2 regions of the Burkholderia sp. SR8 genome follow, and region 2 is predicted to be linked to the other one. Evidence: predicted binding sites of a transcription regulator. Region 2 holds the regulator's gene; the other holds the start of a gene.
What was found. Region 2 encodes FNR, which switches genes on or off when oxygen is low (the NO sensors DNR and NnrR bind a similar motif). Its sites were predicted from a motif close to TTGATNNNNATCAA; they were not measured.

Region 1 (8,833 bases), on a different contig from region 2:
GCCGAGAACACGTATCACACGAGCAGTCCGAGCATGGACATCTCGAAGGCGTCGAACTTCGAGCGCTTCGTGTTCGACCTGCTCGGCCGCGATCCGGCACGCGTGATGCAGCTGTTCCGCGACGTCGAGGAGAAGGGCGGCTTCGATCTCGCGGCGAGCGGCGATTTCGCGCGCGTGGCCGAATTCGGCTTCGTGTCGGGCCGCAGCAGCCACGCCGACCGCATCGCGACGATCCGCGACGTATTCTCGCGCTACGACACGATGATCGACACGCATACGGCCGACGGCGTGAAGGTCGCGCGCGAGCATCTCGATGCGGGCGTGCCGATGGTCGTGCTCGAGACGGCGCAGCCGATCAAGTTCGGCGAGACGATCCGCGAGGCGCTCGATCGCGAAGCCGAGCGTCCGGCCGCCTTCGACGGGCTCGAGGCGCTGCCGCAGCGCTTCGAGGTCGTGAAGGCCGACGCGCAGCAGGTGAAGGACTTCATCGCCGCGCATACGGGTGCATAAGCGCGCATCGGCGCGCAACGTCGCGCCGCCGGGTCGCACGCCCGGCGGCGCAGGACGGCCGGAATGCCGATTCGTCGCGCGAGTCGGGGTTCCGGCCGTTTCGTTTGGCCGGTGCATGGCGATGCGCAGGCGTGCGGCACGACGTCGGGCGAACCGTCGGGCGAAACAAGTGCCAGTGCCGTGCGTTCGCGCCGATCACAGTTTTCGCATGCCGGCCATATCGCGCGTGGGCGCGGCGGCGTCGCTACAATGACGTATTGACTCCAACGATCCCCGATTCCATCGATGTCGAACCCGAATCCCGCGGCGCCGCGCGCGCCGATGCTGTCGACCGCCGAAGCGCTTGCCGCGCTGCTCGATGCCGCGAAGCCGCTGCCCGGTACCGAAACCGTCGCGACGCTCGATGCGCTCGGCCGCGTGCTGGCCGCCGACGTGAGCTCGCCGCTCGACGTGCCGCCGATGCACACGAGCGCGATGGACGGCTATGCGGTGCGCGTCGCCGATCTGCTGCACGGCGAACGGCGGCTGCCGGTGTCGCAGCGGATCCCCGCCGGTCATCCGGCCGCGCCGCTCGCCGCGGGCACGGCCGCGCGGATCTTCACCGGCGCGACGGTGCCTCCCGGTGCCGATGCCGTCGTGATGCAGGAGCAGACGGCGGCCGACGGCGATGCGGTCGAAATCCTGCACACGCCGAAAGCCGGTGAATGGATCACGGCGCAGGGCACGGACATCCGCCGGGGGGCGGTGATCCTGCCTGCCGGTACGCGGCTCACGCCGCAGGCGCTCGGCCTGGCCGCATCGGTCGGCTGCGCGCAGCTGCCGGTCGCGCGGCGGATTCGCGTCGCGGTGTTCTTTACCGGCGACGAACTGACGATGCCCGGCGAGCCGCTGAAGCCCGGCGCGATCTACAACTCGAACCGCTTCACGCTGCGCGGGCTGCTCGAGCGGCTCGGCTGCCACGTGACCGACTACGGGATCGTGCCCGACTCGCTCGCCGCGACCCGCGACACGCTGCGCGAAGCCGCACGCGACCACGACGTGATCCTGACGAGCGGCGGCGTATCGGTCGGCGACGAGGATCACGTGAAGCCTGCCGTCGAGGCCGAAGGCCGGCTCGCGCTATGGCAGATCGCGATGAAGCCCGGCAAGCCGCTCGCGTATGGCGCGGTGCGCCGCGGCGACGGCCGCGCCGATGCGCACTTCATCGGGCTGCCGGGCAACCCGGTGTCGAGCTTCGTCACGTTCCTGCTGTTCGTGCGGCCGTTCCTGCTGCGCCTGTCCGGCGTGCGCGACGTTGCGCCGCGCGCGCTGTCGCTGCGCGCCGACTTCTCGCAGAGCAAGGGCGACCGGCGCAACGAATTCCTGCGCGCACGCGTCAATGCGGCCGGCGGCCTCGACCTGTTCCCGAACCAGAGCTCGGCGGTGCTGACGTCGACCGTGTGGGGCGACGGGCTGATCGATAATCCGCCGCAGCACGCGATCAGCGCAGGCGAGACCGTGCGTTTCATTCCGTTTTCCGAACTGCTGTCGTAACGCGACGGCTTCCCGACCATGAAGATTCAGCTGAAATTCTTTGCAAGCGTGCGCGAGGCGCTCGGCGTGTCCGACGAACAGGCCGACGTGCCGGACGGCGTGACGACCGTCGGCGACGTGCGCGCGTGGCTGCGCCAGCGCGGCGGCGCGTGGGCCGAGACGCTCGCCGAAGGGCGCGCGCTGCGCATGGCGTGCAATCACGAGATGACCGATCCCGGCACCAGGCTTACCGACGGTTGCGAGGTCGCGTTCTTTCCGCCGGTCACGGGCGGTTGAGCATTTGCGCGGGACCGGAGGTAAGCGTTGACGCTAACTCTGGTCGACCGCGAAGCATGGGACCAGAGTAAGCGCTGAAGCGCAAACTCTGGTCGACCGCGAAGCATGGGATCGGGGCAAGCGCTGAAGCGCTAACTCTGGTCGACCGCGAAGCATGGGACCAGAGTAAGCGCTAAAGCGCTAACTCTGGTCGACAGGAGCAGAGGATGGCTACGGTACGAGTGCAGACCGACGATTTCGACCTGAACGCCGAAATCGCGGCATTGCGCGCGCGCAACCCGAAGATCGGCGCGGTCGCGTGCTTCGTCGGCACGGTGCGTGACCTGAACGAAGGCGATTCCGTCGCCGCGATGGAGCTCGAGCACTATCCGGGAATGACCGAGAAGGCGCTCGAGAAGATCGCCGCCGACGCAGGCCGGCGCTGGCCGGGCATCGACGTCGCGATCGTGCACCGCGTCGGCCGGCTGCTGCCGCTCGACCAGATCGTGATGGTCGCGACCGTCGCGTCGCATCGCGGCGACGCGTTCGCGTCGTGCGAGTTCGTGATGGACTACCTGAAGACGGAGGCGCCGTTCTGGAAGAAGGAAACGACGCCCAGCGGCGAGCGCTGGGTCGACGCGCGCAGCACCGACGATGCGGCGCTCGCGCGCTGGGGCATCGAATCGGGCAACACGCGCCGTTGAGCGCCGCATACGCGGCGTGCGGCGCCGTGCCGCAGCGCGCAAGCGCCGCGATTCGCGGCGTTACGCGTCCGAATCGACGCTGCGCCCGATGATCTTCGTCGGAAACGGCTCGCCGCGCGCGCGCGACGGCAGCGCATGCGGATCGTCGCCCGCGTCGCGGCGGCGCGGCGCGATCGCGTCGAGCAGCGCCTGCTGCTCCGGCGGAATCTGGTAATCCCAGCCGAAGCGGCTCAGCTGCAGGCTTTGCGCGATCCGCAGCGCGGGCTCCATGAAGCGAATGGCCGCAGGCGGCGCGTAGCGGCCCTCGACGGTCTTCAGGAACAACGACAGCCAGCGGCTGAAGTGCGCGGGCTCGATCCCGTCGAGCGGCTGGTGCGCCTGCTGCACGTTGCCGCGATAACCCTTGGTGCCGAGCACGAGGCTCGACCAGAAGCTGACCATCTTCGGCAGGTGATCGTCCCAGCGGCCGTCGAGCTTCGCGTCGAACACGGGGCCGAGCAGCGGATCGGCGCGCACGCGGTCGTAGAACGCGTACACGAGGTCGCGGATGTTGTCTTCGGTCGGTTCGGCGTCGCGCGGGCGGGCCGGCGCGGTGTCGGGCGAGGCGGGCAGGGCAGTCATGACAAAAAGGGCCGGGATAGCGGGGCATGGGCGACGCGTCGGCCACGTGCCGGTGGAACGGCAGTGCGGGCAATGCGCAGGACGCCGCTCGAATTTTGACGCAAAATAGCGTCCACCAATGCCTGAAAAATGCGTAGATGCCATGCATCTTATTGCGCGCAGGCCGTTCCGGCAACCCGTGCCGTCTGGCGGTCGCGACAGCCGGCCCGGCGCGCGTCCCGATTGACCGGATTCGCATAATCGGGGCACGATCGACAATTTTCCGTATTCGCCCATGAGACTCACCGACTACACCGACTACTCGCTGCGCGTCATGCTGTACCTCGCCGTGCGCGGCGAGGGGCTGGCGACGATCCAGGAGATCTCGGACGCCTACGGCATCTCGAAGAACCATCTGATGAAAGTCGTCCAGCAGCTCGGCGAGCTCGGCTGGGTCGACACCGTGCGCGGCCGCAACGGCGGGCTGCGGCTGTTCTCCGAGTCGTTGAAGCTGACCGTCGGCCAGGTGGTGCGCGCGACCGAGAGCGACTTCGCGCTGGTCGGCTGCTTTGCGGCCGACGGCGAGTCACGCGGCTGCGTGATCGAGCCGCAGTGTCGTCTGAAGGGCGTGCTGGCGGCCGCGCGCGATGCGTTCTTCGCCGAACTCGACCGTCATACGATCGGCGAGCTGGCCGCGCCGGCGTCGCCGCTCGTCGCGCTGCTGGGCATCCATCCGGTCGCGCTCATGCGCGCCGAGCCGTCGGACGGCGATGCATCGGCGTGCGCCGAAGCCGCGTCGAAGGACTGACGCGCCGGCACCGCCCGGTCATCCTGCGGCGGCGCCCGCGTGCGGGCAGTTGCGTCGCCGTCTGCCGATTTTTGCGCTGAATCAACCGGAAATCCGCTTGAAACCCGTATAACGATCCTCATCTTGGTGTTAATCGAAAATTGGAGGTCTCGCTCAATGAGAATCGACAAGCTCACCACCAAGTTCCAGGAAGCACTCGCGGACGCGCAAAGCCTCGCGGCAGGCCGCGACAATCAATACATCGAACCCGTTCACGTGCTGGCCGCGCTGGTCGCGCAGCAGGACGGTTCCGCCCGTTCGCTGATGTCGCGCGCGGGCGTGCACGTGCAGGCGCTGCAAGGCGCGCTGAACGAGGCCATTTCGCGCCTGCCGCAAGTGACGGGCACGGGCGGCGACATCCAGATCGGCCGCGAACTGGCCGGGCTGCTGAACCAGGCCGACAAGGAAGCGCAGAAGCTCAACGACACGTTCATCGCGAGCGAGATGTTCCTGCTCGCCGTGTCCGACGACAAGGGCGAAGCCGGCAAGCTCGCGCGCCAGCACGGCCTCACGCGCAAGTCGCTCGAAGCCGCGATCGCCGCGGTGCGCGGCGGCTCGCAGGTGCACAGCCAGGACGCGGAAAGCCAGCGCGAGGCGCTGAAGAAATACACGGTCGACCTGACCGAGCGCGCCCGCGCGGGCAAGCTCGATCCGGTGATCGGCCGCGACGACGAAATCCGCCGCTCGATCCAGATCCTGCAGCGCCGCACCAAGAACAACCCGGTGCTGATCGGCGAGCCGGGCGTCGGCAAGACCGCGATCGTCGAAGGGCTCGCGCAGCGGATCGTCAACGGCGAGGTGCCCGAGACGCTGAAGGGCAAGCGCGTGCTGTCGCTCGACATGGCCGCGCTGCTCGCCGGCGCGAAGTACCGCGGCGAGTTCGAGGAGCGCCTGAAGGCCGTGCTGAACGACATCGCGAAGGACGAAGGCCAGACGATCGTGTTCATCGACGAGATCCACACGATGGTCGGCGCCGGCAAGGCCGAAGGCGCAATGGACGCGGGCAACATGCTGAAGCCGGCGCTGTCGCGCGGCGAGCTGCACTGCATCGGCGCGACCACGCTCGACGAATACCGCAAGTACATCGAGAAGGACGCCGCGCTGGAGCGCCGCTTCCAGAAGGTGCTCGTCGACGAGCCGAGCGTCGAGGCGACGATCGCGATCCTGCGCGGGCTGCAGGAGAAGTACGAACTGCACCACGGCGTCGACATCACCGACCCGGCGATCGTCGCCGCGGCCGAGCTGTCGCACCGCTACATCACCGACCGCTTCCTGCCGGACAAGGCGATCGACCTGATCGACGAGGCTGCGTCGAAGATCAAGATGGAAATCGATTCGAAGCCCGAAGAGATGGACAAGCTCGACCGCCGGCTGATCCAGCTGAAGATCGAGCGCGAGGCGGTGAAGAAGGAGCAGGACGAAGCATCGCAGAAGCGCCTGCAACTGATCGAGGAAGAGATCGAGCGCCTCGGCCGCGAGTATGCGGACCTGGAAGAGATCTGGACCGCCGAGAAGGCCGCGGTGCAGGGCAGCGCGCAGCTGAAGGAAGAGATCGAGAAGGTGCGGGCGGACATCGCGCGCCTGCAGCGCGAAGGCAAGCTGGAGAAGGTCGCCGAGCTGCAGTACGGCAAGCTGCCGCAGCTCGAGTCGCAGCTGAAGCAGGTCACGCAGGCCGAGGAGCAGGAGCAGCACAACCCGACGCGTCCGCGTCTGCTGCGCACGCAGGTCGGTGCGGAAGAAATCGCGGAAGTCGTGTCGCGTGCCACCGGGATTCCGGTGTCGCGGATGATGCAGGGCGAACGCGAAAAGCTGCTGCACATCGAGGAAAAGCTGCACGAGCGCGTGGTCGGCCAGGACGAGGCGATCAGCGCGGTGGCGGATGCGATCCGTCGTTCGCGCGCGGGTCTCGGCGATCCCAACCGTCCGTACGGCTCGTTCCTGTTCCTCGGCCCGACCGGTGTCGGCAAGACCGAGCTGTGCAAGGCGCTGGCGTCGTTCCTGTTCGACTCGGAAGAGCACCTGATCCGCATCGACATGAGCGAGTTCATGGAGAAGCACAGCGTCGCGCGGCTGATCGGCGCGCCGCCGGGCTATGTCGGCTACGAGGAAGGCGGCTACCTGACGGAAGCCGTGCGCCGCAAGCCGTACAGCGTGATCCTGCTCGACGAGATCGAGAAGGCGCATCCGGACGTGTTCAACGTGCTGCTGCAGGTGCTCGACGACGGTCGGATGACCGACGGACAGGGCCGCACGGTCGACTTCAAGAACACGGTGATCGTGATGACGTCGAACCTCGGCTCGCAGGTGATCCAGGCGATGACCGGTTCGCCGCAGGAAGAGATCAAGGACGCCGTGTGGCTCGAGGTGAAGCAGCACTTCCGTCCGGAGTTCCTGAACCGGATCGACGACGTCGTCGTGTTCCATGCGCTCGACCGCAGCAACATCGAGTCGATCGCGAAGATCCAGCTCGCGCGCCTGCACGACCGGCTCGCGAAGCTCGACATGGCACTCGACGTGTCGCCGGCGGCGCTCGAACAGATCGCGAAGGTCGGCTACGATCCGGTGTTCGGCGCGCGGCCGCTGAAGCGCGCGATCCAGCAGGAGATCGAGAACCCGGTCGCGAAGCTGATCCTCGCCGGTCGCTTCGGTCCGAAAGACGTGATCCCGGTCGACGTCAACGACGGCCAGTTCGTGTTCGATCGCGTCGTCCACTGATCGCCGGCGATCGGCCGCACGCCCGGTTCGCGCCGGGCGCGCAAAAACGAACACCCCGCTTCGGCGGGGTGTTTGCATATGGGGCGGCCGAAGCGTGCGTCGCGCTCGCCCGGCCTGTCACGCGTGCGCGCTCAGGCCTTGTTGCCGCCGAACATGCCGGCGAGCTGCGTGAGCGTGCCGAGCACGTTCGACGTGTCGACCTGGCCGCTGGCCGGCACTTCGCCGTTCGGCGTCGCGCCGTTGACGACGTGCGGCAGCACCTGCGCGAGGATCGACGACGCCTGCGCCGGATCGATGCCGACCTTGCTCGCGAGCGAGCCGACGACGTCCGAGCCGAGCACGTTCTGCAGCGTGTCCGGCGAGATCGGCTGGTTTTCGCCGGTGCCGACCCACGAGCCGATGATGTCGCCTGCGCCGCCGGCCTTGAACTTCTCGATCAGCCCGTTCAGGCCGCCCGGCTGGTTGTTGATGAATTCGAGCGCGGTCGTGATGAGCGCGCTTTGCGAGTTGCCGCCGGCCTGGCCGCCGATCAGACCGCCGACGATGTCGAGGAGACCCATGGTTGTTCACCTTCACAGAAAAGGGCGCCGCAACGTCGGCGCCCGTTGATCGAATGCCGCGCGCACGCCGTCGCGCGCGCGGCGCACATCAGGCGCCCGACGCCGCGGCGGCGGAGGCTGCCTTGTCCTTCTTGCTCTTCTTCTTCGAACCCTTGGCCGCCTTCGTGGACGACGCCGCGGCCGGCGCGCTCGCGCCTGCGCCGGCGTCGGCGGAGGCCGCCGCGGCTGCGGCCGCTTTCTCCTTCTTCGACGCGCGCTTGCTCTTGGCCGGCTTGGATGCCGCCTCCGGCGCGCTGGCCGTCGTCGCCGGTGCCGTTGCCGTCGTGCCGGCTGTCGCGGTCGTCGACGTGGACGGCGCGGCGGTGCCGGCCGACGTCGTGGCCGAGGTGGTCGCCGACGTCGTCGCGGCCGGCTTCGACAGCTTCACGCCCTTCGGCGGCGTCGACGAGCCGCCGATCGTCAGGCCGTTTTCCTCGAGATGGCCGACCGACTTCGTGCCGAGGCCCTTCACGCGGTTCGCGAGATCGTCCGCGTCCTTGAACGGGCCGTTCTTGGTGCGCTCGTCGATGATCGCCTTCGACTTCACGGGCCCGAGGCCCTTCACCGATTCGAGCGCGGCCTGGTCGGCCGTGTTGACTTCGACGGCCGCGGCGAAGCCCGCGGCAAGCGACAGCGATAACGCGACGAACAGCATCAGCAGCTTTTTCAGCATGGCACAGGCTCCCTGGTTCTGACGGATGAATGGCTGTTGCAACGGACGGCGGCGCGCAACCCGGCCGGGCGTCGCCGTTAAGCATAGGACAAATGCGTGCCCTTTTTAAGACAGGCTGACCGAATCTTGCTGAAGGCTTGCGTCGCTGTAAAGAAGGAAAGCCGTGCGCGGCGCCGATTTTGACCATTCTTTACGGTGTCGGCGGGGGCAGATGCGTGCAACCGGCGATTGTCGGACTTGGCCGTTCGACAGTGCTTGACTTAGAGTGAACTCTAACTCCTAACCTTGTTCCTGCCATGTCGAAAACCGTTTCCACCTCTTCCGCCGCCGGTCCGCTGACGATCGGGCAAGTCGCCGAACTGACCGGCGTGTCGACGCATACGCTGCGGTATTACGA
Region 2 (8,833 bases):
GTTCGCTTTCGTCAGCCCCGCGCGTGCCTGCAGCATGCCGACCTTGGTCGCGATCACGACCTGTTCGCGCCTGCCGGAGCGCTTGAGCCACTTGCCGATGATCGTTTCGGATTCGCCGCCGCTGTTGCCGGGCGCCCAGGCCGAATAGACGTCGGCCGTATCGATGAAGTTGATGCCGGTGTCGGCGAGGGCATCGAGCAGCGCAAACGATGCGTTCTCGTCGACGGTCCAGCCGAACACGTTGCCGCCGAATGCGAGCGGTGAAACCTGGATGTCCGACGTGCCGAGGGTGCGTAGTGCCATGTTGCTCTCCGATATCTGCGAGATGAGGGAATCGAACGACGGGATGGGTCGAGAAGCGTGCGACGGGGCGGCGGATCGGCGAAGCGCTTGCGCCGTTGTCGCGGGACACCCGAACATTCTCGCGCATCGGCCGGAATCGTGCAGCCGGCACGCGGCCGCGAACGCGGACACATCGCGCGGCATGGCAGATGCGGCATCCGTTATCTGGGCGGATCGTGCGGCCGTGTTGGATCCGGAGCCGAATTTCGCTTCGCCGGTGCGCGACGGGCGGCACCGTCCGGAGCGGAGGTGATGCGACTTGCGGCGCGGCGCCGGAACGAAACACGGGCGGCATGCTGCCGCCCGTGACCGATTTTTTTACAACGCGCGCTATCGCAACTGCACGGCCGCGAGAAACAGCACCATGCTGCCGATCGCGCCATCCAGCACGCGCCAGGCGACGGCCTTGCGGAACCAGGGCGCGAGCAGTCGCGCGCCGTATCCGAGCCCGAGGAACCATACGATGCTGACCGACATTGCGCCGATCGCGAACGCGACGCGCGTGCCTTCCGGCTCGCGCGCACCGGCCGTGCCGATCAGCAGGAACGTGTCGAGATACACGTGCGGGTTGAGCCACGTGAACGCGAGCGTCATCAGCACGATCGCGACCGCGCTCTGCGGCGGCGGCGCGACCGCGTCGCCGCGCACGTCGAGCGTTTCATGCCCGGGCCTGAACGCGCGGCGCAGCGCGTTGAAGCCGAACCACGCGAGATACGCGAGGCCGACGTACAGCACCACGTGGACGAAGGTCGGATAGCGTTCGACGAGCACCGACGCGCCGCCGACGCCCGCGCCGATCAGGATCATGTCGGACAGCGCGCACAGCAGCACGATCTTGCCGACATGCGAGCGCATGATGCCCTGGCGGAGCACGAACGCGTTCTGCGCGCCGATGGTGACGATGAGCGACCCGCACAGGGCGGCGCCGTGGGAAAAAGCGATCCAGTTCATGATGGGAGAAGGTGAAGCAGTAGACGGGTGAGTCGGTTGGCGCTAGTCTGCGGGCAGCCGCGACATAAGAGAAGCTAATTCACCTAATGCCGATTAAGGAAATCTAATGCTCGACTATGCGTTGCTCGACGCCCTCGCGGCCGTGATCCGCCACGGTTCGTTCGAACGGGCGGCCAAGGAGCTGAACGTCACGCCGTCGGCGGTATCGCAGCGCGTGAAACTGCTGGAGGAGCGCGTCGGCAGCGTGCTCGTCAAGCGCGGGCAGCCGTGCGTCGCGACGACGTCAGGCGCGCTGCTGTGCCGGCATACCGAGCGCGTGCAGCTGCTCGAGGCGGAACTGGGCGGACGGATGCCCGCGTTGCCGGGCCAGATCGCGAGTGCATGGCCGACGTTGCGCGTGGCCGTCAACGACGACAGCGTCGCGACGTGGTTCATCGATGCGGTCGGGCCGTTCTGCACCGAGCGCGAAACCCTGCTCGACCTCGTGATCGACGATCAGGACTACACGGCCGCGCGGATTCGCGACGGCAGCGTGCAGGGCGCGGTGACCGCGCAGGCCGAGCCGATCCAGGGATGCCGGTCGACGCGGCTCGGGCGCATCCGGTATCGCGCCGTATGTTCGCCGGTGTTCCACGAACGCTATTTCGGCGCGGGCATCACGCGCGATGCGCTGCGCCGCGCGCCGTGCGTGATGTTCAATCCGAAGGACGGCCTGCAGGCGCGCTTCATCCGGCGCGTGACGCGCGCGGATCTCGATCCGCCGCAACACTGGATTCCGCACGTCGCGGGCTACCTGCGCGCATGCGAGACGGGGCTGGGGTGGGGAATGTGTCCGGACCGGATGGTCGACCGCCAGCTGGCGGCCGGCGAGCTGGTCGACATGTCGCGCGGGCGGACCGTCGATATCGAGCTCTACTGGCAGAGCTGGCGGCTGTCGATCGGCTGGCTCGACGATTTCAGCGCGGCGCTGAAGGCGCGCGCCGCGCTGTTTCTCGACTGATCGCGGCGAGGAGGGGGAGAGGCGGGCGGCGTCACACGTGATGCAGGCCGTCGAAGTCGACGATCTGCACGAGGCGGCCGTGCATCTCGATCAGGCCGCGCTTCTGGAATTTCGACAGCGTGCGGCTGACCGTTTCGAGCGTCATGCCGAGGTAGCTGCCGATGTCTTCGCGCGTCATCCGCAGGTTGAACTCCGACGGCGAATAGCCGCGCTTCAGGTAGCGCGACGACACGTCGAGCAGGAACGCGGCGACGCGTTCTTCCGCGTTCAGCGAACCGAGCAGCATGGTCTGCGTCGTCTCGCGCACGATCTGCTCGCTCATCAGCTTGTGCATGCGAAGCTGCATCGAGCCGGCTTCCGAGCACAGCGACTTGAGCGCGGTGTACGGAATCACGCAGACGGAGCTGTCTTCCAGCGCGACCGCGGTACGCGGATGCGTGTCGTCGCAGATGCCGTCGAGGCCGAGCGCTTCGCCCGCGAGGTGCAGGCCGGTGACCTGCTCGCGGCCGTCGTGGCGCGTGGCGACGGTTTTCAGCGAACCGGAGCGCACCGCGTACAGGTTGTCGAACGCGTCGCCTTCGCGGAACAGCGCTTCGCCGCGCTTGACCGGGCGTGCCGCGCAGATGACCGATTCGAGACGGCTGAGCGCTTCGGGCGCGAGGCCCTGCGGCATGCACAGATGCCGCATCGCGCACGACGAGCAGTGCGGTGCCTGGCGGGGAGCCCAGCTGCCTGCATGGGACGGGGCGGCGGGACGTGTGGCGACGGGCGTCAGCATGATCGTTTACTCCGGCGTTGAATCGACGGAATCATTGTCCCACCGCAAGTTGCGGCTGTCGGGTGACAAAACGTCGCGACCGCGCGCACATGCCGCGGGCACTGGCGACGTGACGCGGCCGCTGCCGCTCGGCCTGCCTGCGCTGGTCGTCGCGGGCAGTGGCAGCGGTATGCGGGCGGGCGCGCGTGCCGTTGCGTGTGCGCACCGCAGGCACCGCATGGCGCCGCAACTGCTACGTGACACGGCCGCCGAGACTCAGCCGCCCGCTCGTTGCCTGGGCCACCGCCACGGCATGCGCACAGATGTGCCGTGGCGCGCGCACCGCACCGCAATCGCGACGCGGTCCGACCACCGACGCTCAGCCTTCCTGCTCGTCCGTGTGCGCGGCGGCCGGAATCAGCAGCACGGGCAGCGTCGCATGCCGCACGCACTGTTCGGCGATGCTGCCGAGCACGAGGCGACGGAAGCCGCGGCGGCCGTGCGTGCCGAGCACCAGCAGATCGGCGCCGAATGCCTTCGCGCCGTCGAGGATCAGCGTCGACACGTCGTTGAGCGACGATGCCTCGCTCATCAGCGTCTTGCCCTTCACGCCGGCCGCCTGCATCAGCTTCGTGAAATCGGCCGCGAGCGCGTTGCCCTGTGCGACGAGCTGGTCGCGCAGCACGGACGGATCGTAGCCGGGCACGTTGTAATAGATCGCGGCGTTCTCGACGACGTAGAACGGCTGCAGTTCCGCGCCGTGCTCTTTCGCGAGCGCGAGCGCCGCGTCGAACGCATGGCGCGACGTGTCGCTGCCGTCGATGGCAACCAGAATGCGCTTGTACATAGTGTCTCCGTGTGGCGGGTTGAACGAAAGTCGGCCGAATGGCAGAGCGGGCCATGCGTTGCTGCGAGGCAGAGTAAACCAACGGCAGCGACTTTGCAGCGACGTGCCGGTCGTCGCGATCGCGGCGCTTCGGCCGTTGCGACGGCGCGTGATGCCCGCGAGCCATGCACGCACCGCATGCTGCGCTGCGCGATCGGCGCGCGTGATCGCGACGCGCCTAGCGATCGTGTCCGCCGTCGGGACGATCGCCAGGCGCGTCGCTGCGCGTGCCGAGCGGATATCCGAAATCGTCATCGACTACCTCGCCCGCGCATCCAGCGACGGCACAGCATGCGAACGCGCCCGGGCTGCGCACAGACAGCGTGGATGCGTGTCGGTGATCGCCCGATGAACCGCGCGCATCGGCTCCATTGAACCGCAACCGCATCGCGAGGGCGTGACGTCGATCAACGCCCCTGCATCGACGCGGTTCGCAACGCGATGCTCGGCGTCGCATCACGTTCGAGTGCCAAACCGGAACCGACGCCGATCTCGCTGCTGCGCCGATACGATCGCTCCCCCGCATGCGAGCCGGCCGCACAACGCGCTCGCGCACACACGCGCATTGAGCACGATCGACCGTCGGCCACGCTCCAGCCCGACCCGGCAATCGAACGCCCGATTCAAACGCCGCGCACGCTATCGCGGCACCGCCGTGATTTCGATCGCGCGTTCCGGCCGGCGTCCGTGGCCGGGCCAGTACGCGCTGCCGTGCATCCGGTGAACGGGGCCGAACAGCTCGTCGCCCGTGTGCGGCGGCGCGTCGAACCCTTTCTCGATCACCATGTAACCGGCCCGCAGCGCGAACGCCGGATGATTGCCGCCCGGGCGGCTGTCGAAGCCGGCGAAACCGTCGCCGGCCTCCGGCATCGCGTTGACGAGCGACGCGTTGCTGCGCGTGACCTGGTCCGGCGAGAAGGCGCTGCCGCTCGCAAGACGCGCGGCCTCGCGGTTCTTGCCGTCGGTGTCGACGGTGCTGTCGTGCGTGTCGTCGTTGTCGAGTTCGATGCTGCGCGGATGGGTGGCGCGCGCATGAGCTGACGTTTCCATCGCGGCTCTCCTGGCGGCGAAGCGCTCCGGATCCAAGCAAATCCCGTTCCGGGCACGACGGGAAAACGGCGCGCGGGGCGATCGCCGCGGTCGCGCGACGCGCGCTGATTTGTCATGATTTATTTCAGCTAGAACACCCGTTTTCTACAGAGTATGATTCTTTTCCTGCGAAGCGGCGACAGGGGATGCAGTCTCGCCGCCTCTGCCCGCGCCGGGGGCCGCGCAGCACCCTTAAAGACGGGTAGTGAACAACAAAGCAAGGGACTAGAGGTGGCGGATTCATGCAAGCGACTACTGCCTTCACGCATCGCGGATACCTGTTGAATTGCGCGCCCGCGCGCGCCAGTGACGGTTCGTTCAAACCCTACGTCGTGATCTCCCGATCGAGCGACGGGGAACTCGTGGCGAACCGGTTTTTTCCGACCGAGCTCCAGTTCAACGACGAAGGCGACGCGATCGCGCACGCACGCGACTGGGCCGTGCGCTGGATCGATGCGAGCAGCATCACGATCTGACGCCGCCGCGCACCCGCAGGCTCGGCCGTCCGGCCGATCCGCCGGCGTGCCGCTGCCGGACGAAAACGCGGTAATCTTGCGGAACCCGTCACTTTATTAGCTGCCGTGCGACCGAGCGCGGCCGCCTGCATTGGCATATGTCGACATCACCCGCCCGTCAGTGGGGCCTCGAAGAAATCGTCGCCGGCTTGCGCGAGTCGCGCGAGGAACTCCATCGCACGCGTCATCCGCGCGGCATCCGCGAACTGCCGTCACGCGACGCGATCTGCAAGATCGTCACCGGCCTGCGCGCGTCGATGTTTCCGACGCATTACGGCGCGCCGGACCTGACCGACGAAAGCGTCGACTATTACGTCGGCCATACACTCGAAAGCACGCTGCGGATCCTGTCCGAACAGATTCGCCGTGCGCTGCCGTTCCTGCCCGAGCATGCGGACACGCCGTTCGCGGCGCTCGACGAGCGCGCGTTCGAGATCGCGCGCGAGTTCGGCCGGCAGCTGCCGTCGATTCGCGCGCTGCTGGTCAGCGACATCCAGGCCGCGTATGCGGGCGATCCGGCCGCGCAGCACATCACCGAGATCCTGCTGTGCTATCCGGGCGTGCTCGCGATGATGCATCACCGGCTCGCGCACGCGTTGCACCAGCTCGGCGTGCCGCTGCTCGCGCGCTTCATCAATGAAATCGCGCACTCGGCCACCGGCATCGACATTCACCCCGGCGCGCAGATCGGCCCGAGCTTCTTCATCGACCACGGCACCGGCGTCGTGATCGGCGAAACCGCGATCATCGGCGAGCGCGTGCGCGTGTATCAGGCCGTCACGCTCGGCGCGAAGAGCTTCCCGGCTGACGGCGAAGGCGCGCTGGTCAAGGGCAATGCACGCCATCCGATCGTCGAGGACGACGTCGTGATCTACGCGGGCGCGACGATCCTCGGCCGCGTGACGATCGGGCGCGGCTCGGTGATCGGCGGCAACGTGTGGCTCACGCACAGCGTGCCGCCCGGCACGAGCGTCGCGCAGGGGAAGGTCCGCGAAGGCGGCAGCGCCGAGAAGCCGTAACACGGTGTAATGCGGCGCGCGAACGGCCTGGAGGCCGTGCGCGCCACCCGATTGAAGACGGAGGCGGGGAGGCCGTCGGGCTGCGTCACGTGCGACGCGATTTCGGCTGGCATCTGCGTATCGACGCGTCGGCGCATCTGCGCATTGGCGCATCGGCGCATCGGCGCATCGGCGCATCGGCGCGAGGCGGCGTGGCTGCCGGGCAGCCTTCGCCGGAGCCGTCACGTGCGATGCGATCCCGACCGCCGCATCCCCACACCGACGCACGAAGGCGCCGGCCCCGGCCGCCGATCGAGCTCCGAGCCGTCAGTGCTTGCCCCCCGGCGATCGATGCTTGTACAGCACGTCCTGGTCGACACGAATCAGGTTCTGCCCCGCATCGACGACGAAATCCACACCGTTGTATGCGCTGCCCGTCAGCAGCAGGATCGCGCTCGCGACGTCGTCGGGGCCGGCGATGCGCGCGAGCGGCGTCGATGCGCGGCTCGCGTGTTCGAAGTCGGCCTGCGTCTGGTCGTCGCTCGGCAGCATCAGCCCGGGGAACACCGCGTTCACGCGCAGCACCGGCGCCGACGACAGCGCGAGCATCTGCGTGAGGTTGCCGAGCGCGGCCTTCGCGACCGTGTAGCTGAAGTGGTCGCGGTGGAAGTTTTCCTTGATCTTCTGGTCGACCACGTTGACGACGACGCCCTGCGTGCCGGCCGCGCGCGCCCGTTCGTAGAATGCACGCGTGAGCAGGATCGGCGCGCGGCAGTTGACGGCCCACGCCTCGTCGAATGCGGCCAGGTCGAAGCTCGGGAAATGGTCCTGCCAGAACACCGACGCGTTGTTGACCAGCACGTCGAGGCGGCCGAAGCGCGCATATACGTCATCGACCAGCGCCGCGATCTGCGCGGCGTCCGACAGATCGGCCTGCAGTGCGGCCGAATCGTGCCCGCGCTCGGCGATCGCGCGGGCCGTCGCGTGCGCGGCATCGGCGGAACGATCGTAGTGCACCGCGGTGCGATAGCCGTGCGCGGCGAAATACTCGGCGAACGCGCGCCCGGCCCGGCGCGCGGCGCCGGTCACGAGCACGACCGGCGTGTCGGCCGTTTGCTTCGTGGACTGCATTACGTATTCGTCAGGTTGACTGAAGAAGGATTCGCGACGATCGACAGGAATTCGCGCCGCGTCGACGGATCGGTGCGAAACGTGCCGAGCATGCGCGACGTGACCATCTCGACGCCCGGCTTGTGGATGCCGCGCGTCGAAATGCACTGGTGCGCGGCTTCGAGGATCACGCCGACGCCCTTCGGCTGCAGCACGTCGAACAGCGTGTCGGCGATCTGCACGGTCATCTTTTCCTGGATCTGCAGGCGCTTCGCGAACGCGTCGACGAGGCGCGCGAGCTTCGAGATGCCGACGACGCGATGGTTCGGCAGATACGCGACGTGCGCGCGGCCGATGATCGGCACCATGTGATGCTCGCAGTAGCTCTCGAAGCGGATGTCCTTCAACACGATCATCTCGTCGTAGCCGTCGACCTCGCTGAAGGTGCGCGCGAGGATGTCGCGCGGCTCCAGCGCATAGCCGGCGAAGAACTCCTCATACGCGCGCACGACGCGCGCCGGCGTGTCGAGCAGCCCTTCGCGGGAGGGATCGTCGCCGGCCCAGCGCAGCAGCACGCGAACGGCATCCTCGGCTTCTTCCCGGCTCGGGCGGGAGGCGGCCGGCTCGGGCCGCGCGGTTCTTTTACCCATCAAGTCGCTCCATCGAATGCGGCCGCCTGCGGCGGCGCGGATATCCGGTCATTGTTTCATGCTTTCGCGGGTCGTGCGTGCGGCCAGCTGCCCGCGGGCCGCGCCGTGCGCCATTCGGCTGTGCTCACTTCGGCCATTCGTCCTGTTCGTCGTTGAACAGCGACGCGACGACGCCGCGCAGCCATGCGGTGCGCGGATCGTTGTGAAACTTGCGATGCCAGTGCTGCTTCAGGTCGAAGCGCGGCAGCGGCAGCGGCGGCTCGACCGGCACGATGAACGCGTGTTCGGCCGCGTACGCATAGCCGATCGCATGCGGCACCGTCGCGATCAGGTCGGTGCGGCTCAGGATGAACGGCAGGCTCATGAAGTGCGGCGTCTCGAGCACCGCGCGCCGCTGCATGCGCTGCTTCGCGAGGTATTTCTCGAGCACCTCCTGGCTGCGCCCCTCGGCGCGCACCACCGCGTGCCCGCACGACAGGAACTGCTCGGCCGTGAACGGGCGCGCCTGTTCGAGCGGATGGCCGCGCCGCATCAG

Region 1: the regulator FNR is predicted to act here: its motif matches at 4,482-4,495, upstream of clpB (ATP-dependent chaperone ClpB).

The regions. Positions count from the first base shown of each region.
Region 1 covers NZ_JAULUC010000001.1:61,019-69,851, reverse strand. The annotation lists gene thrC (threonine synthase) at 1-510, shown strand, start outside; gene Q3A80_RS00310 (molybdopterin molybdotransferase MoeA) at 796-2,043, shown strand; gene moaD (molybdopterin converting factor subunit 1) at 2,062-2,319, shown strand; gene Q3A80_RS00300 (molybdenum cofactor biosynthesis protein MoaE) at 2,526-3,002, shown strand; gene Q3A80_RS00295 (group III truncated hemoglobin) at 3,063-3,623, opposite strand; gene Q3A80_RS00290 (Rrf2 family transcriptional regulator) at 3,898-4,410, shown strand; gene clpB (ATP-dependent chaperone ClpB) at 4,567-7,164, shown strand; gene Q3A80_RS00280 (YidB family protein) at 7,296-7,724, opposite strand; gene Q3A80_RS00275 (ComEA family DNA-binding protein) at 7,813-8,436, opposite strand; gene Q3A80_RS00270 (MerR family transcriptional regulator) at 8,733-8,833, shown strand, end outside.
Region 2 covers NZ_JAULUC010000043.1:8,761-17,593, reverse strand. The annotation lists gene Q3A80_RS30865 (aldo/keto reductase) at 1-303, opposite strand, end outside; gene Q3A80_RS30860 (LysE/ArgO family amino acid transporter) at 673-1,293, opposite strand; gene Q3A80_RS30855 (LysR family transcriptional regulator ArgP) at 1,400-2,293, shown strand; gene fnr (fumarate/nitrate reduction transcriptional regulator Fnr) at 2,325-3,071, opposite strand; gene Q3A80_RS30845 (universal stress protein) at 3,430-3,897, opposite strand; gene Q3A80_RS30840 (DUF3005 domain-containing protein) at 4,576-4,986, opposite strand; gene Q3A80_RS30835 (hypothetical protein) at 5,268-5,501, shown strand; gene epsC (serine O-acetyltransferase EpsC) at 5,639-6,559, shown strand; gene Q3A80_RS30825 (SDR family oxidoreductase) at 6,866-7,669, opposite strand; gene folE (GTP cyclohydrolase I FolE) at 7,669-8,298, opposite strand; gene Q3A80_RS30815 (LysR substrate-binding domain-containing protein) at 8,423-8,833, opposite strand, start outside.